DNA from 2 places in the Sinorhizobium sp. NFACC03 genome. Region 1 is predicted to be linked to the other one. Evidence: predicted binding sites of a transcription regulator. Region 1 holds the regulator's gene; the other holds the start of a gene.

What was found. The regulator LexA, encoded in region 1, represses DNA repair genes until DNA is damaged. The targets are predictions, from matches to a motif close to TGTTCNNNNTGTGTTCNG.
Region 2: a site for LexA is predicted at 1,877-1,894, ahead of BLU35_RS25880 (DUF763 domain-containing protein). Genes of this name have one in related genera too.

Annotation. Positions count from the first base shown of each region.
Region 1 covers NZ_FMXF01000002.1:301,718-305,299, forward strand. The annotation lists gene BLU35_RS06855 (hypothetical protein) at 363-695, shown strand; gene lexA (transcriptional repressor LexA) at 786-1,511, opposite strand; gene BLU35_RS06865 (hypothetical protein) at 1,757-2,053, opposite strand; gene BLU35_RS06870 (hypothetical protein) at 2,385-2,996, shown strand; gene BLU35_RS06875 (hypothetical protein) at 3,029-3,582, shown strand, end outside.
Region 2 covers NZ_FMXF01000025.1:62,776-66,357, reverse strand. The annotation lists gene BLU35_RS25890 (NUDIX hydrolase) at 1-129, shown strand, start outside; gene BLU35_RS25885 (hypothetical protein) at 197-391, opposite strand; gene BLU35_RS25880 (DUF763 domain-containing protein) at 551-1,834, opposite strand; gene BLU35_RS25875 (hypothetical protein) at 2,088-2,402, shown strand; gene BLU35_RS25870 (copper resistance CopC/CopD family protein) at 3,083-3,582, opposite strand, start outside.

The DNA.
Region 1 (3,582 bases):
GTTGGCGCGGATTTAGAATGATTGCAGAAAATCCGCAAGAGGCATTTTCCGAAAAACACAATGCGAATTTGTGGTTTGTGTGCTTTCCACAGGTAGAAGGTTTGGCAATGTCGACCGCTCGGGGGAGCGGGTAGCGATACTTCAAGCAGGGGTGGAAACGACTGCTTTCCTCTGCTTGCTTCGGGTTGCGACGCCCAGGAAGCGTTCGCTCAGGCGTGCCACACGCCCGCGCAAGCCACGTCCATTAGCTATCCGTTGGATCTTATCGCTTCGGTGAAATCGGTAGAGGGGGAACGATGACTCCGCTGACATCAGCCGCATCGGTAGCGTCCGTCATCATCAAAACGGAGGCAATGGCATATATGAAGACGAAACTTGTCCTGACGGCCTTGGCCCTCATCGCTGCGACCACATTTGAGGCGCAGGCAGAGGATCTGGTTTTCAAGCTGAAGAACAACACGGGCGCAGTGCTGACGAACTTCTATACGTCGCCTGTGGGCGTCAACGAGTGGGAAGACGATGTTTTCGGCCGGCAGGTGCTGAACCCAGGGGAAGACATGGAGATCACTATCGCCGACGGCCGGGAGGTCTGCAAGTACGACATGCGCTTCGAGTTCGAAGAAGGCTCCGGCCTCGATACGACCGAAGACATGCAGGACCTCTGCGAGCTCGGCGAGTACACCATCCACGAGTAAGAGGCGTGCCTTCAGGTCGCCTTCAATAAACAGAGCCTCGCAGCCGCAAGCGGTGGCGAGGCTCGGTCGGATGCCTGGTTTCCCTCGGAATCAGTGGTAGCGGCGGATCAGCCCGACGAGCTTGCCCTGGATCTTCACCCGATCGGGCCCAAAAATCCTTGTTTCGTAGGCAGGGTTCGCGGCTTCGAGCGCGATCGATGCGCCCTTGCGCCGGAAGCGCTTCAGCGTCGCTTCCTCATCATCCACGAGCGCCACGATGATATCGCCGGGATTGGCCGTATTGCCATTGCGGATGATCACGGTGTCGCCGTCGAAGATGCCGGCTTCGATCATCGAATCGCCCTTGACTTCGAGAGCGTAGTGTTCGCCGTTGCCGATCATGTCGAGCGGAACGGTAATGTCGTGCGTGTTGTTCTGGATGGCCGAGATCGGCACACCGGCAGCGATGCGGCCCATGACCGGCACGGAAACCGATGTGTTGTCGGCCACGGGCGCGGGCTTCGGCGGTGCGGCAGGAGCGGCCACTGGCGGCTTGCCGAGGCTGCCCTCGATCACGCTGGGCGAGAAGCCGCGGCGGGGCTGCTGCTGGCTGGATGCGTAAGCCTCCGGAAGCTTGATGACCTCGAGCGCGCGAGCCCGGTTCGGCAGACGGCGAATGAACCCGCGTTCTTCGAGTGCCGTGATCAGGCGGTGAATGCCGGACTTCGACGCCAGGTCGAGCGCATCCTTCATTTCATCGAAAGATGGTGGGACGCCCGACTCCTTCATGCGTTCGTGAATGAAGAGAAGCAATTCCTGTTGCTTGCGGGTCAGCATGGCACGTCGCTCCCAGAGGCGTGAAACAAATCAAGAACAGACACTATCTGTTCCATATGTGTTCCGCAAGTGCCTAAAATTCCGTGAACTCAGACAATTGGCGCGTCTGTGCGTGTCGATTGGTCACTTTTACGGGAGCAGAGCGGCTTGGGCGATGATCGTGCCCAAACGGAGGGCGGCGGCGTAGCGCATTACGCGACGGCACGGCGATTCGAACGAATCGCGAGCGTTTTTGTGCAAAGAGGCTAGGCCGGCTGCGTGGCGGCGCACGCGTCTTCGAATTCCTTCACCGTCTCGGCGCTGTTGTCTTCTGGAAGTACGGCATCCGCCGCATCGGTCGCGACCGGCCTGTCGCCATCATAGACGAACGACTGGATGTAGAACGCGATCGCACCCTTCCACACCTTGCGTCCATCGATCTGATGGCATGGCACGGCGCTCTCGAAATCGGTCTGAAGTTCGTCCACCGTGGCGGCGCTGAGCTTGACGTCAGGCATATTAGGCGATGCGACTATCGAAGCGAGAAGCAGGGCGGCAAGCACGGTGATCGTCCACTTTGATGCAAGGGTGGGACTACGGGGCGGTTAACGATGTGAACCGCGCTTTCGTTCCGAAGTCCAGCAAGCTTGGCGATCACTGTCATGTGTTCAACAGCTCTTTGGGTGCAGGCTGTGGCCGTTTTGCGCCAGGGGCACGCAGCGGCGAAGCCGCCTCAGCCTGGCGCGCCGTCCTTGCCGCAATCGCATGGGTTGCGCCAAGTCGCGGCCTCGCTACGGGCGTGCACAAATCCGTGTTGTGAAGATGTCGCACGTCTCGACAGGTAGTAAAAAAACGATAACTTTGCGGGAAAAATGGGGTGATTGCATGCGTAGATTGTCGTTGGCGGTTCTCTGTCTGTTGGTGGCGGCGGGAGCGGCCTCTGCTGAAGAAGGGCGTTCGAATATCTGGAAGGAGGTCAATGCTTGGACGGTGGGCTCCGATCCGTCCTTGGGCGGCTCGTGCTATGCGGCGACGAGCTACGACGGCGGAATGATCCTTCGAATCGGCTTCTATCCGAGAGGATCGGCGAACCTGGCGTTTCTTTCGATTGGCAATGCCGACTGGAAATCGATCGAGCCGCAGCGGGCCTTGCAGCTCGACCGTGGCCGCCAGTGGCCGGCTGTCGCGTTCGGCGTGGACCTCACAGGCTCGAAGGCTCTGGTCGTCAACTTCTCCAACACCGACTTCTTCACCGAATTCGTGCGCAAGAACACGCTGGCGCTGGCGTTCGAAGGGCGCGTGGTGGCGAGCCTCAGCCTGCGCGATTCGATGAAGGCCGTCAGCGAGATGTTCAAATGCCAGGAGGCGGTGATTGCGTTGATGCCAAACGGCGGGCAGGGGGCGGCCGCCGATCCGTTTGCGGGCGCTGGCGGGAATGCGCCAAACAATGACCCCTTTGCTGGTGGCGGCCAGACCAAATCGTCGAAAGATCCCTTTGCCATGTGATCTTTGGCGTGAGCGTCGGTCCGCGGGGAGAGGTGAATATTCCTAAAATTTTGCATGGGTGCGGGTCACCCACCCTCGACAGTCACGCGGCGACCTATCAAAATGCGGGCAAACGGGGGTTTTGCATGCGTAGATTGCTGTTCGGGTTGGTGAGCTGTCTGATGGCCACGGGACCGGCCGTGGCTGAGGAGTCCGAGATCATCAAATGGAAGGAAGTCGGCGGCTGGACCGTTGCTTCCGACACGTCGATGGAAGGCTCGTGTTTCATCACGTCGATATTCGAAGGCGGAATCAGGCTGCGCCTGGGGTTCTATCCCAAGGGCTCCGAATCACCACTCTACATGAGTTTCGCCAGCGACGATTGGAAGTCGCTCGAGGTCGGCAAGGACTATGACCTGACGTTCCGCTTCGACAAGAGCGATCCCTGGAGTGCGGCGGCGACCGCCGCCGGCGACGAGAGCGGCAAGTTCCTGTTCGTGAACGCCACCGATGCGGAATTCCTGACGGGGTTCGTGCGCAAAAGGACGTTGGCGATCGCCTTTGACGATCGCGTTGTCGCAAACCTCAGTCTGCGCGGCACCGGCCC
Region 2 (3,582 bases), on a different contig from region 1:
CGCGGGAAATTCCCCGAGAAGGGAGAGCGAAAGCTCGCCTGGTTCGACTATCGGGAAGCGGCGAAGCGTGTCGCCGAGCCTTCGCTGCGCGACCGGATACTCCGTTTCGGACAGCAACGCGTTCCCTAGAGCCCCGCGCGTTTAGTTTCCGGAGCATCTTTCCGCTTCAACTGATTCCACTTGAATGCGGGATGCTCTAGTGGACGCTGGCGACCTTGACGGCGTGGGCGAAATCCTCCGCCACCAGCTCACTGATCGCGATCAACACCTCCTCCACCGAAAACCCGGAGTCGATCGTCTCGCGGATCAAAAGCTGGAGGTCAAGTTCAACGACGTCCCGGCAATCCTCGAGCCGTTCCTCAGATACCGTGATGCTCTGCAGTTCTTCCATCGCGAGACTCCTCTTGACGTGGATTCTGCTGGTTCGCCCTCGCAAGCTTGTTCGCACGACCTTCCAACCCTTGGGAGGAGGTTTGAGTTCCGGCGAGAACTTCTCGAAGAGATCAAAGAAAGAGATTCGCTGCAACGCCTTGCGGTCGCATTGAGCCGCCTACCGGTCGCGGTGACCCTGACGGCGTGACCGCCCTGCATCTCTCGACGGTTCGTCCGGCCCTTCCCAGCCAAAGACGCTGCGACCGCCGAACTCTTGCGATTGTCGAAACTCGCCGGCCACAATTTCTTTGAGATCCGGGCCGGTCACATATTTTTCGAACTGGCGTGCCTGATCGTCGAGGCGCTTGAGAACCTGCATCTCTTCGTCGCGACCGAGCTTCGCTTTTGACACGGCGGACTTCATCACCCGGATCGTCTCGTCGTAGACTTTCAGGGGGACCGGGAATGGGTGGCGATCCTTGCCTCCGTGGGCGAGCGAGAAGCGCGCCGGATCGGCGAACCGGCATGGCGCACCGTGCACCACTTCGGCCACCATCGCCAGCGCCTTGACGGTCCGCGCCCCAACCCCCGGCACCAGCAGGAGATGCTCGAAATCCTCTGGGCCACGGTCGGCGGCCGCAGCGAGCGTGGCATGCAGGCGTTTCATATTGACGTCTTCTTCGCGCACGTCGTGATGTTCAGGCATAATCAGATGCGGCAGCATTGGCTGCGCGCTTTGCTTGGTCACCCGCCTTGGCTCGATGGCTGCGACCTCCCGGACGATCCGATCCGGCCCCAGCGAAGCCAGAAGATCGAGCTGGCTATTGCGCGAGGCCGCGGCGCGGCGGTCGGCAAGGTTGACGATCTCGCCCTGCCGCGCGCCTTCGATCGCCGTGTGGGGCGAATCCACGAAGCTGGTGATCCCCTCCGAAAGCCAATGGTAGCGCCGGGCCTGCCGCCTTTCGCCGTTCATGCCCTGTTGCACGATGACCCATTTGCCGTCGTCAGTGACGATAAAACCGTGCAGGTAAAGGTCGAAGCCGTCTTGAACTGCTGCACTGTCGACCTTTGCGACGAGGCGGCTGGTTGTCGCCAGGCCACTTCCATCGAGGCCCACGCGCTCGCCGATCGCAATCAACTCGCCGGGGGTCTCCCGGGAATTCCGCCCTCGCCCGCCACAGACATGAATACCGAGTTCGCCTGACAGAGGCGACAAACCACGCTTCAGGGCGCCGATGACGCTGGTGGTTATGCCGGAAGAGTGCCAGTCCATACCCATGACGCATCCGAAAGACTGAAACCAGAACGGATGCGCCAGCCGCCGAAGAAACTCGTCTCGACCATATTCGATGACGATCGCCTGGGTGATGATTGCGCCAAGTTTCGTCATGCGCTCGCCAAGCCACCGGGGAACCCGGCCACCGTGAAGCGGAAGATCTGCACTGCCTGCTCTCTGGACCATCCGGCTCTTATACACCGGCAGATGGTGCAGTCACACAGGAAAAGTTCTCTAAACGTTCTCAATTGCGCCGGCAGTCGGCGAGACCACGGTCGCAAGCCGAATGGTCATAACGAGACCTTGCCCCTATGAAGGTTCGACTTCGCCAGCTTGAGTAAAACCTCAGCGCCACGACCTACACTACCTTTGCGCTTAAGATAGGGTTCAGCAATCGGCGATATGCTCCGCACCAAATGGCATTTGAACAGGTTGCAGAATGAGTGAGTTCCAAAACAGAGCTGTTCGATTGATGGTTGCCTCCGTAGGCGATGCTTCGACCAGCGATATCTCCGTGCGTCGCACGAACGTTCTGACGACTGCGCTGGAACTCTATGTTGCCTTGGGGGGATCGCACGAGCAGCTTGAGACCGCCATCGCGAAAAAGGAAAACGACGCGCCGAGACGTATTGATCTGGTAATCGGCGATCTGATGATGGAGATGGCGACCATAAGCCACATTCACGACATCGACGTCATGCAGGCAGCGCACAATGCTCTCGACAGCGGCTTCCGTGAAACGACTTCCGCCTGAACTCCGCCCCTCCCGGCGGGTGTCTCGTTGCTTTGCGCCTTACGATCTCAGTGCCTTCGATTGTCGCTTGAGTAGCCACCCATTCCCTTGGGAGGCAGAAATCCTCGGCTTCCCGCTTCTCCGGCACCGCGTAGCAATGGTCGGTTAGAAGCGGGCGGCCAGGAAGTTCAATTGGACGTTCAGCCAATACCGGGCCTGTCTTGTCGCGGATTGAACCTCATGCCCAAACTCCTGGGTGTAGCGGCCTTCACACATCGTCGTGTCGACCACCCACAATCCGCCCGCGTAAATCGCCATCAGCAGGAAACCGCGCATGGCGGAGCAGAATGAACATTCGATATTTCTAAAATATTAACGTGGGACGTGATCTGCGATTTATGTCGAGCGGACCGCCTCCGGTCGGCTACCGCCCACGCCCGCGTCCAAAAAAAGAGCCTCCACCAACCAAGCAGAGGCCCAGAGTCAGGTGCTTGCGATTGGCCGCTGCAGCGGGGACTGCGATATCGGCAGCAATCGCAATCGGAAAAGGCTGACAGAGGCTTCATCCGAAGGCAATGAACCTAAACGGACTATTGGATAACCAGCCGGGGCTAGTCGGAACACTTCCAGGGCAGTAGCGATCGAACGCCCACAGGGCGATCCGCAGGCGTCCGTGCGAGATAGTGCGGCAGCCTGCGCGCTCACGGCCCAATGTTGATTTGATCGCTCAGCGTTACCTTCTCGAAGTCATTGATCAGAACATCGGCACGTACCTGCCAGATGCCCGCCAGCGGTATGTTCACGCGCTCGATCCGCCAATCTGCGTCGCCGCTCCGCGCTGCCGCACGTTTGAACGGCTCGATGCCGGAATCAGGCTTGGATAGGACGAGCGTCACCTCCTTGGCGGCAAGCGGTTCGACTTCGCCCGTGGCGAGGTTGATCGATACGTCGACCTCGCCCGCCCGTCCGGGCAAGACCTCAACGAGGGCCATCGCCTTGTCCGTGTGGATGTGAACGCTTGCCGGTTGCGCCGCCAGGGCTGAGAGCGCGCGCGGCGGCGGCATGACGCGCCAACAAGAAACGGCGCCGAAGATCAGGACGACGATCAGTGTTTCCGCGGCGATCGAGCGGACCAGCCGCTTCGCCGAAGCCCGATCGCCAGCCATTACCGGTTCCGTCAGGCGCCAGCGATTTGCAAGCG